One region of the Haloleucobacter ellipsoideus genome, then DNA from elsewhere that is predicted to be linked to it. Evidence: predicted binding sites of a transcription regulator. Region 1 holds the regulator's gene; the other holds the start of a gene.
The links. Region 1 encodes HrcA, which represses chaperone genes, less so after heat shock. Its sites were predicted from a motif close to GTTAGCACTCNCNNNNNGNGAGTGCTAAC; they were not measured.

Region 1 (5,762 bases):
TGCCCGTCCGGCCAGGCCACGCACAGGGCCGAGACAAAGCGCGCGACGCGATCTTCCGCCTTCACCGCCCCATTGGCCGCAAGGGCGTTGTTCACCTTCTCCATGGCGAGGGCGAAATCCTTCTCCGGCCCCGCCCAGCGGGCGCTGAAAATGCCGGGAGCACCGCCCAGCGCATCCACCGCCAGCCCGCTGTCATCGGCAAAGGCGGGAAGGCCGGAAGCCTTGGCCGCCGCTTCCGCCTTGATGCGGGCATTGCCGGTGAAGGTGTTTTCCGTCTCTTCCGGCTCGGGCAGGTTCAGTTCCGCGGCGGAAACCAGATCGATCCCGTAGGGGGCCAGAAGATCGCGCATCTCGCGCAATTTGCCGGGATTGTGGGTGGCAATGACCACCTTGCCGGAGAGGGTGCGCCCCATCACGCGATCGCCTGCTTCTGCAGCGCCACCAGATGGTCCACCCCGCCGCGCGCAAGGGTGAGCAGCGAGATCAGCTCCTCCTGCGTGAAGGGGGTCTTTTCCGCCGTACCCTGAATCTCGACGATGCCGCCCTTGTCGGTCATCACGAAATTGGCGTCGGTCTCGGCGGAGGAATCCTCGGCATAGTCGAGATCCAGCACCGGGGTTTCCTTGTAGATCCCGCAGGAAACAGCGGCCACATGCTGGGTGAGCGGCATCTGGCGCACCATGGAGCGCGAATACATCCAGCTCAGGCAATCATGCAGGGCGACCCATGCGCCGGTGATGGCGGCGGTGCGGGTGCCGCCATCGGCCTGAAGCACGTCGCAGTCAATCGTGATCTGCTTTTCGCCCAGCGCCACCAGATCGGTCACGGTGCGCAGCGAGCGGCCGATCAGGCGCTGGATTTCCTGCGTGCGGCCGGAGACCTTGCCGGTGGAGGATTCACGCCGGTTGCGGTCATGGGTGGCGCGCGGCAGCATGGAATATTCAGCGGTGATCCAGCCCTTGCCCTGCCCCTTCAGCCATGGCGGCAGGCGCTCTTCAAGCGTGGCCGAAACCAGCACATGGGTCTCGCCGAACTTCACGAGGCAGGAGCCTTCCGCGTAGCGCATCACACCCCGTTCAAAGGAAACGGCGCGCATTTCATTGGCGGCACGCTTGCTCGGGCGCATGGGTATCATCCTTGTTCTTGTCGGTTGCGCGCTCCTTTTAGAGCATTTTCGAGTGAAGTGGATACCGCCCTGCAGGAAGAATCCGGAACATCGCCCCACAGCGGCGCGCCAATCCGCCCGGCCGGCACAAAGAGGGTTGAAGGCGGGAGCGCAAGACAGCACATATAAGCACAGCACATACAAGCTGGTATCTCAGGAACGAAGGGCGCGCAGTGCCCCTGTCGCCCCTTTCAGGAGACATGCGATGCTGGACCCTCTGCTCTCCACCAGCGCAGGCGCCCTGGCGCAGATCGACGCGCGCTCGCGCGAGATCTTCCGCCAGATCGTGGAGAACTATCTCGCCACGGGCGAGCCGGTCGGCTCGCGCAACATCTCGCGCCTCCTGTCGACCCCTCTCTCACCGGCCTCCGTCCGCAATGTGATGTCGGATCTGGAGGCAACCGGCCTCATCTTTGCCCCCCACACCAGCGCCGGACGGCTGCCGACCGAACGCGGGCTGCGCTTCTTCGTGGATGCGCTGATGGAAGTGGGAGACGTGAATGAAACGGACCGCGCCAGCATCGAGGCGCAGATGGCCGCCGCCGCCCGTGCCAATTCGGTGGAAGGCGTGCTGAAGGAGGCCACCACGCTGCTCTCCGGCCTTGCACGCGGGGCCGGGGTGGTGACCGCCACCAAGACCGATCCCCGCCTGCGCCACATGGAATTCGTGCTGCTGGACCCCGGCCGGGCCCTGGTCATTCTCGTTTCCGAGGATGGGCAGGTTGAGAACCGGGTGCTGCCAGTGCCCCCCGGCCTGCCCGCCGCCGCCCTGACGGAGGCCACCAACTATCTGAACGCGCAGATCCGCGGGCGCACTCTGGCCGAGGCCCGCGCCGAAATGGAAGCCCGGCTCGACGAATTGCGGCAGGATCTCGATTCGCTCACCGCACGGGTGGTGGAAGCCGGCCTTGCCTCATGGTCTGACGAGGCGCCACATGAGCGCAAGCTGATCGTGCGCGGGCAGGCCAAGCTGCTGGAAGACCTGCATGCGCTGGAGGATCTGGAGCGCATCCGCCTGCTGTTCGATGATCTGGAGGCCAAGCGCGATGTGGTGGAACTGCTGGGCCGGGCCGAGGAGGCCCAGTCCCTGAGGATTTTCATCGGCTCGGAGAACCGCCTGTTCTCGCTCTCCGGCTCATCCACCATCGTTGCCCCCTATCGTGACGGGCAGGGGCGCGTGGTGGGCGTGCTGGGCGTGATTGGCCCGACGCGCCTGAATTACGGGCGCATCGTGCCAATGGTGGATTTCACCGCCCGTATCGTCAGCCGCATGCTGGGGGCTCCCGGCTCGGATGCGGGCTGACATCCATACAGGTCAGTCCACCGGGCGCGGGGTGCCAAGGCACGGACAAAAGGCACCCCATATGGGCCTCAGGCCCACTCAGTCCGTCTTCTTGCCCAGGGCGGCATCGAGGCTGATCGGCCCGGCGCCTGACGTGACGAAATAGAGGAAAACAAACGAGAGCACGACAGCCAGGCTGCCTCCATTCTCGGTCGGGAAGAAGCTTTTGGGGAAGTGGGCGATGAAATAGGCGCTGGCCATGAGGCCGCTCAGGACAAAGGCCACGATCCTCGTCTGGAAGCCGAGCAGGAAAACAAAACCAAGCACCAGTTCAAACCAGCCTGCAATCCAGGGAAGGGAGCCGGCGGCCGGCGTGTAGGGACCGGGGTGGAAATGGAAAATCTTGGCCATTCCAAAGGCAAACATCACAAGCCCCAGTACAATCCGAAGGATACTGAGAATATAGGGGCGGGCAAGGTTCAGGCTTTGCTTCATGGAAAACCTCTAAACATGATCGTGCAGCAAGGGCATACTGCAAAAGCAGATAGCATGACGCATGTCAGCCGAACAGCCTTGCGCGCGCGAGCGCCATGGAGGCGGCTCCCGAGGGTCTCATCCTGTGCCCTGCAGATGGCATGACACCTGCCCCGCCCCTTTTCGCCGGGGCAGAGGGCGATGTGCCGCGGACCATCCGGCACACCGCGCTTCTTGCGCCAGTTTCTAGCGCTGCATGATGTAAGTGCCGGGCGCGGGGCACAGGGGCGGATAATCCGCGGCCCCCATGGCGGGCGGCGCCACCCGCTGCGGCGAGGAATGATCGGCCAGCCATGCCGTCCATGCCGGCCACCAGGAACCTTCCGTCACCGGCGTTGCATCCACCCACTCTTCCGGCCCCAGATGCAGCTCGCCATGATGGGAGGTATGGATGCGGTGATGGCGGCGCGGGCGGCCGGGCTCACTCACGATGCCGGCATTGTGCCCGCCCGAGGTGAGCACGAAGGTGACATCCGTATCCGTGAGCTGGTGGATCTTGTAGACCGATTTCCACGGCGCCACATGGTCCCGCTCCGTGCCGACCACGAACAGGGGCAGGCGCACATTCTGCAGCGAGACCGGCCGGCCCTCCACATCGAACCGTCCTGCCGCCAGATCATTGTTGAGGAACAGCCGGCGCAGATATTCCGAGTGCATGCGATAGGGCATGCGGGTGGCGTCCGCGTTCCAGGCCATCAGGTCATTGAGTGAACCGCGGTCTCCCAGAAGATATTCACGCACCATGCGCGACCAGACCAGATCATTCGAGCGCAGCATCTGGAAGGCGCCGGCCATCTGCCCCGCCGCCAGATAGCCCTGCTCCCACATGGTGCTTTCCAGCAGATACAGGGTGCTGGAATCAACGAAGAGCTGAAGCTCTCCCGGTTCGGAGAAATCGGTCTGTGCGGCAAACAGGGTCACCGAGGCGAGGCGCTCATCATGCGCGCGGGCCATGGCGGCGGCGGTAATGGACAAGATCGTGCCGCCGAGGCAGTAGCCCGTGGCATGCACCTTTGCGCCGGGGACGATGGCATTCACCGCATCGAGCGCGGCCATCACCCCCAGCTTGCGATAGTCATCCAGCCCCAGATCCCGGTCCGCCTGCCCCACATTGCGCCAGGAAATGCAGAACACCGTGTGCCCCTGCGAAACCAGATAGCGGATGAGGGAATTATGGGGCGAGAGGTCCAGAATATAGTATTTCATGATCCAGGCCGGCACGATGAGCACCGGCTCCGCCGCCACCGTATCGGTCGTGGGGCGATACTGGATCAGCTCGATGAGGTGGTTGCGGAACACCACCTCACCTTCAGTCACCGCCACATTGCTGCCGGGCACGAACTTCTCGGCCCCCACGGGTGGCTGGCCGGCGGCCTTGCGGCGCATGTCTTCCACCGCATTCTGGAAGCCCTGCACGAAATTCGCCCCCTTCGTCTCCCGGGCGCGGCGCAGCACCTCGGGATTGGTGAAGGGGTTGTTGGAGGGCGAGAGCATGTCCAGCATCTGCCGCGAGAAGAAGGACACGACCCCCTCATTATGGGGCGACATGCCCGGCACCCCATGGGTGGCATTATGCCACCACTGCTGGTTCAGCAGGAAGGACTGGTACCACAGCCGATAGGGCCATTCCTGCCACTCCGGGGCACGGAAACGGTCATCGCCCGGCAAGGGATGGATGCAGCCCGGCAGATCGCGGTTCAGCGTGCCGGAGGCCAGATAGGCCGAAAAACGCATCAGCTTGCGCCACGCCTTCAGTGCCAGCTCCACCCGCTTTCCGGGGGCGACGCTCAGATGCAGGGACCAGTCCATCCAGGCCAGCAGGAGCGCTGTGGGCGAGATGCCGGCGGTATAGCGCCCCACGGCTGCAACTGTCGCCCGATCGAGCGCGCGCAGGGTTTCCCCGCCATCGCTGTCCTCGAAATCGGTATCATCGAGGCACGCCATGGCGTTGAGCATCTCGGTCAGCAGCTTGTCCATCTTGGGCAGTTGCGGCGGCAGCGCCAGCGGCCCGGAAGAGGCGGAAAGGGGGGCGACGGCCGGCAGCGTCTCGGGAGCGGGAGCCTCCGCCACCTTCACCACAGAAGAGCCCTCATGCGGTGTGACGTCTGTTTCCATGCTCATCTGCATTTCTCCCTGCTGTCCGAGATAGCCGATCCTGACGATGATATAGCCTTTTTCGCGGCATGATGTGGCCAGGATCATGACGGCCCGGTGGCGCAGGCATGCATGGCTGCCCGCCACCACCGGTCACCATCCCCCTCCATGCCTGCCGTCCCACCCGGCCTGGTGCCCCGCCCGGGGCGCCAGCCAGAGGGCCGGACCCGCGCCTTACGCCTGCCCACCGCTGCCGCGCACCAGAATGTGGCGCTTGCGGCCCAGCGAGATGCGGGCCGGCAGGGTCGCGGCGGAAAGGATCTGCCCCTCATCCTCCACGATCTCGCCCTCCAGCCGCACGCCACGCCCGGCAATGGCGCGGCGCGCCTCGCTTTTCGAGGTGGCAAGGCCGGCGCGCACCAGCACATCCACCAGCGGCAGACCTGCCTCACCTTCTTCGGCGCTGATCTCCACCACCGGCAAGCCCTCCGCCGCGGCGCCGGCGCCAAACACCTGCTGCGCGGCCCGCTCCGCCGCCTCTGCCGCCGCCTCGCCATGGGCCAGCGCGGTTGCGGCATGGGCCAGGCGCACCTTGGCCGCATTCAGCTCCGCTCCCTCGCAGCGCTCCATCTGCGCGATCTCTTCAAGGGACAGATCGGTGAACAGGCGCAGGAAGCGGCCCACATC
Region 2 (5,762 bases), 190 kb from region 1:
GTTCGACTTTTATGACCGCCTGAAGTCCATCTCCAAGGGCTATGCCTCGTTCGACTACAACATCACCGATTACCGCGCCGGTGATCTGGTGAAGATGTCGCTGCTGGTGAATGCCGAGCCGGTGGACGCGCTCTCCATGCTGGTGCACCGCACCCGTGCGGAAAGCCGCGGCCGGGTGATGTGCGAGAAGCTGAAGGATCTCATTCCCCAGCACATGTTCCAGATCCCGATCCAGGCCGCCATTGGCGGCAAGATCATTGCCCGCGAGACCATCCGCGCTTTGCGCAAGGATGTGACCGCCAAGTGCTATGGCGGTGATATCAGCCGCAAGCGCAAGCTGCTCGACAAGCAGAAAGAGGGCAAGAAGAAGATGCGCCAGTTCGGCAAGGTGGAGATTCCGCAGGAAGCCTTCATCGCCGCGCTCAAGATGGATGAGTGAGGCGGCCTTCGCCGCATTCCGGGCATGGAAGGTGGGCGGGGGATGTCTCCGCTCACACGCGCCTCAGTAGGAGCGCAGCTTGATGCCCCAGCGCCCCTGCTCGCAGGTCACGATCCACATATTGCCGTGGCTGCTGATCACCGAACCGTCCCGGCGGTTCCGGCTGTACACAACATGCATGTGCACCTTGCGCGGGCTGACAAGCACCGCCTCCTGACGCTGGTATCGCGTTTCGGCCCAGCCCGTCTTCCGGCTCAGCTCATCAAAGAAGGACGCCGGCAGTTTGCCCGGCTCCTCCCAGATCACCAGCTCTTCGCCGGACAGGATGACATGCGGGAAATGCAGATATGCATCCATGCCCGCAAGATCCCGGACATTGAAGCGGCTGGTGAAACCATTCAGGCAGGCCACCGCCGCCGCCACCATCTCCGCTTCAGGCCCGTTGTCGTCCCGCGGCTGGAAAAGAGCATCCGACATTTTCTGTCTCCCGGGCATCCTGTTCCGGCTGCGCGCCCGTCGCCTGAATGACAAACCCCCGCCTGCATGACAGACGGGGGTGTCCACAAAACCGGAAGAGGGCGCCAGCCTCAGGGGCAGCGCACATAGATCATGGTGCCATAGCGCCCGGCCACTTCCGGATCGACCCATTTGAGCACCATCACATCATTGTCCTTGCGCAGGATCTGGCGATCGCGCGGGCCGCCGGCCGGGTCTTCAGGCGGGCCAAGATAGGTCGGGCCGCCGGCCGCCTTGGAAACGACCTCGGTCAGCTTGTTGTCATCGGCCAGATACATCAGCACGCCGCCATGGTTGCCGCCGGTGATGACATAGGGGTTCGAGCACTGGCCGCGCGCCTGCCGTTCTGTCCGGGTGGCGTCATCCGGGCGGTGATAGGAGGCAAGGCCCCAGCGCCCGATGAACTGGTCCGGCGGAATCGGGCTGCTATATTGCGGGAGGGCCGGGGCGGGAGGCTCCATGACGCCGGTGCTGCAAGCGGCGAGGGTCAGCGCCATGACGGCCACCGCGCCACCGGTCAGAACGGGCCGGGAGCTGCGTGCGGTGCGCGCGTTCGTCCATGCAAGCTTCGCATTCATGAGTTACTCTGAGGCCTCCGCCGTCTTTGTTCCGGTTTCACGCCGTTTCCATCACTGCCTGCCGGGAGCTTATCGCCTGAGGGCCTGGGCGTCGATGCAGGAAAACGACCGAGAGTGAGCGTGCCGAAACGCCACTGTCTTTACCATAGCGCAGATCCGTTACTGGTTCGTATCTCTCTGCAATGGCTTGATTTGCCTGTTGTGGACGCAAAAAACGAAAAAAGTTGGGACACAGCCCCCTTGTCCCGTCTTGACGGACAGGGAGCGGGTGCTTATCTGCGGCTCGTGTCTGGCACTCGCCTCGTGAGAGTGCTAGCAACGGCCTGTCCAGGCCATAATCCAGTTTCGATGAGGAATTGATCCATGTCCTTCCGTCCCCTGCATGACCGCGTGGTTGTGAAGCGTATCGAGGCCGAGCAGAAGACCGCTGGCGGCATCATCATTCCTGATACCGCCAAGGAAAAGCCCCAGGAGGGCGAGGTTGTGGCTGTAGGCCCCGGCGCACGTGACGAAGCCGGCAAGCTGGTGCCCCTCGATGTGAAGGCGGGCGACCGTGTGCTGTTCGGCAAGTGGTCCGGCACCGAAGTGAAGATCAACGGTGAAGACCTGCTCATCATGAAGGAAAGCGACATCCTCGGCGTTGTCGGCTGACACCATTTGATGCTGGCCCCCATGGGCCGGAACTGCTGATAAAAACCAATTCAGGAGGCCATTATGGCTGCCAAAGACGTCAAGTTTTCTGCCGATGCGCGTGAGAAGCTGCTGCGCGGCGTGGATATCCTTGCCAATGCCGTGAAGGTCACGCTCGGCCCGAAGGGTCGCAATGTGGTGATCGAGAAGTCCTTCGGCGCCCCGCGCATCACCAAGGACGGTGTGTCGGTTGCGAAGGAGATCGAGCTCGAGGACCGCTTCGAGAATCTCGGCGCCCAGCTCGTACGTGAAGTTGCCTCCAAGACCAACGATCTGGCTGGCGACGGCACCACCACGGCGACCGTTCTGGCCCAGGCCATCGTGAAGGAAGGCGCCAAGGCGGTTGCCGCCGGCATGAACCCGATGGACCTGAAGCGCGGCATCGATCTGGCCGTGGCTGCTGCCATCAAGGACATTCAGGGCCGCGCCCGCAAGGTGTCCGCTTCTTCCGAAGTGGCGCAGGTTGGCACCATCTCCGCCAATGGCGACACCGACATCGGCGAGATGATCGCCCATGCCATGCAGAAGGTCGGCAACGAGGGTGTCATCACCGTCGAGGAAGCCAAGACCGCCGAGACCGAGCTGGATGTCGTTGAAGGCATGCAGTTCGACCGTGGCTATCTCTCCCCGTATTTCGTCACGAATGCGGAGAAGATGATCGCCGATCTGGAAGAGCCCTACATTCTCATTTTCGAGAAGAAGCTCTCCGGTCTCCAGCCGATCCTGCCGGTTCTGGAAGCTGTCGTGCAGTCCGGCCGTCCGCTCGTCATCATCGCCGAGGACGTGGAAGGCGAGGCTCTGGCCACGCTCGTGGTCAACAAGCTGCGTGGCGGCCTGAAGGTTGCTGCCGTCAAGGCTCCGGGCTTCGGCGATCGCCGCAAGGCCATGCTGGAAGACATCGCCATCCTCACCGGTGGTCAGGTGATCTCCGAGGATCTCGGCATCAAGCTTGAGAACGTGACCCTGGCTGACCTCGGTCGCGCCAAGAAGGTCATCCTCGAGAAGGAAAAGACCACCATCGTCGATGGCGTTGGCGAGAAGGCCGGCATCGAGGCGCGCGTCGCCCAGATCAAGGCCCAGATCGAGACCACCACGTCCGACTATGACCGCGAGAAGCTCCAGGAGCGTCTGGCCAAGCTCGCTGGCGGCGTTGCCGTCATCCGCGTCGGTGGTTCCACCGAAGTGGAAGTCAAGGAGAAGAAGGATCGCGTGGACGACGCGCTGAACGCCACCCGCGCTGCGGTGGAAGAAGGCATCGTCCCCGGTGGCGGCGTGGCCCTGCTGCTCGCCAAGCAGGCTGTCGAGGCCCTGTCCTCCGACAATGCCGACATTGCTGCCGGCCTGAAGATCGTCCTGCGCGCCCTTGAGGCCCCGATCCGCCAGATCGCCCAGAATGCTGGCGTTGAAGGCTCCATCGTGGTCGGCAAGGTGCTCGAGAGCAAGGATCCGAACTTCGGCTTCAATGCCCAGACCGAAGAGTATGTGGACATGATCGCCACCGGCATCGTGGACCCGGCCAAGGTCGTGCGCACCGCCCTGCAGGACGCTGCCTCCATCGCGGCTCTGATCGTGACCACCGAGGCTCTGGTGGCCGAGCTGCCGAAGAAGGAAGCGGCTCCCGCCATGCCCGGCGGCATGGGCGGCATGGGTGGCATGGACTTCTGATCCAGCCCTCCGCGGATATGAGTATGAAGGCGCGACCCTCAGGGTCGCGCCTTTTTTCATGCCCGGACGTCTGTCCGGATGCCATGGCGGGATCAGGGGGGCAGAATCGCCCGCATGCGGGTGAAAGGCAGGAGGCGCCAGGAGGGGTGGCTTGGGTGCCCGCTTAGAGGGCATCACGCCCTGAAGCCGGGCCATATTGATGAATAGGCGCAGGAGACATTTCCGGCCGGGGAGGATGATGGGTCGGAATCCGGCTGTCAGTCTGGTTGTAATGGTCTGGTCATCTCTTCAAAAATGGATGGAAATAACAGGCCATTTGTCAGCTAGAACCCATGGGAGGAATTGGCCGCATATCAGGATTCAGGGGCGCACGATCATCATGTCCACCCGCTCGCCGTCACCATCTCCCATCCGTCTGAATGATCTGACGCATCCCGTTGTTGCGGGCATGATTTCGGTCATCGTCAATTATGGGGGCACATTCATTCTGGTGTTTCAGGCCGCGCGTGTCGCCGGGCTGAGCCCGGAACTCACGGCATCGTGGGTGTGGTCGGTTTCGATCGGTGTTGGCCTGACCGGGCTCATTCTGAGCTGGCACTATCGCGAGCCGATCATCACCGCATGGTCCACCCCGGCGGCGGCGTTTCTTGTCACCGCGCTCGCCACGACCCCCTATGAGGAGGCGATCGGGGCCTACATGATCTCGGCTGTCGCTTTCGCCCTGCTGGGCCTCTCCGGATATTTCGAGCGGGTCATACAATTGATTCCACCCGGAATCGCCGCGGGCCTGCTGGCCGGAATCCTGTTGCAGTTCGGCATCGGGGCCTTTGGCGGAGCGAGCGTTGATCCGCTGCTGGTTGGCCTGCTCATCGTGGCCTATGTGCTGTTGAAGCGATTCTCCGCCCGTTATGCGGTGGTTGGCATTCTTGGGCTGGGGCTGGTGTTTCTCGTCACGCAGGGGCGGGTGGACCTGTCCGGTCTCGAGCTTCAGTTCGCCGCGCCAGTCTTCACAATGCCCGCCTTTTCCCTGAATGCGCTTTTGAGCGTGGCGCTGCCGCTGTTCCTCATCACCCTCACCGGTCAATATATGCCGGGAATGCTGGTGCTGCGGAATGACGGCTTCAGGACAAGTGCGAATCCCATCGTCACCGTCACGGGGCTCGGCTCGCTCATCATGGCGCCATTCGGCTCTCACGCCTTCAATATTGCGGCGATCACGGCTGCAATCGCCACGGGCCGGGAGGCGCATGAAGATCCTTCCAGACGCTGGATCGCCGGTATTGCGGCGGGAATCTTCTATATTCTGGTCGGGGTGTTCGGGGTGACGCTGGCCGCGGTCTTCATGGCCTTCCCGGCAACCTTCATCACGACGCTGGCCGGTCTGGCGCTGCTCGGCACCATTGGCGGAAGCCTTTCCAGCGCCATGGCGGACCCGGCCTATCGCGAGGCGGCGCTCATCACCTTTCTGGCGTCGGCCGCCAATATCAAGCTGCTTGGTATCGGAGGGGCATTCTGGGGGCTGGTCATCGGCCTTGTGGCATATGCGGTTTTGAACGGACGTTTGCCGCGCCGCGCAAAGACTGAACTGGCGGTGGGTGAAGAGGCCGCCGAATGAAGGCTCCAAAGAGTGCTGTTCCAGGTCAGATTCTCTGACCGGTTTGCGAAAAAGGGAGGTGATCCGGCGGCAAAACCCCGATATCCGGTTCACCTCCACGGCTGGCGCGCCTTTTTTCCACATTTTGGAAGTTTTTGATATTGTTTATGAAAGCGGGGAATAGGGCGGTATTTTCCCCAGGGTGTCATCTGGGTTTCATTTTTGTTTGCGGGGCGGGTTGACGGTTTTGGTTGGGTGGTTCTATAAAGCGCTCACCAAC

Region 2: a site for HrcA is predicted at 1,822-1,850, ahead of groES (co-chaperone GroES). Genes of this name have one in related genera too.

What each region holds. Positions count from the first base shown of each region.
Region 1 is NZ_JBQWAR010000020.1:190,317-196,078, forward strand. It holds gene rdgB (RdgB/HAM1 family non-canonical purine NTP pyrophosphatase) at 1-413, opposite strand, end outside; gene rph (ribonuclease PH) at 413-1,126, opposite strand; gene hrcA (heat-inducible transcriptional repressor HrcA) at 1,371-2,468, shown strand; gene ACT6QG_RS12755 (DoxX family protein) at 2,547-2,942, opposite strand; gene ACT6QG_RS12760 (PHA/PHB synthase family protein) at 3,168-4,937, opposite strand; gene tyrS (tyrosine--tRNA ligase) at 5,310-5,762, opposite strand, start outside.
Region 2 is NZ_JBQWAR010000020.1:114-5,875, reverse strand. It holds gene lepA (translation elongation factor 4) at 1-439, shown strand, start outside; gene ACT6QG_RS11975 (hypothetical protein) at 503-916, opposite strand; gene ACT6QG_RS11970 (hypothetical protein) at 1,027-1,533, opposite strand; gene groES (co-chaperone GroES) at 1,897-2,184, shown strand; gene groL (chaperonin GroEL) at 2,248-3,888, shown strand; gene ACT6QG_RS11955 (benzoate/H(+) symporter BenE family transporter) at 4,268-5,503, shown strand.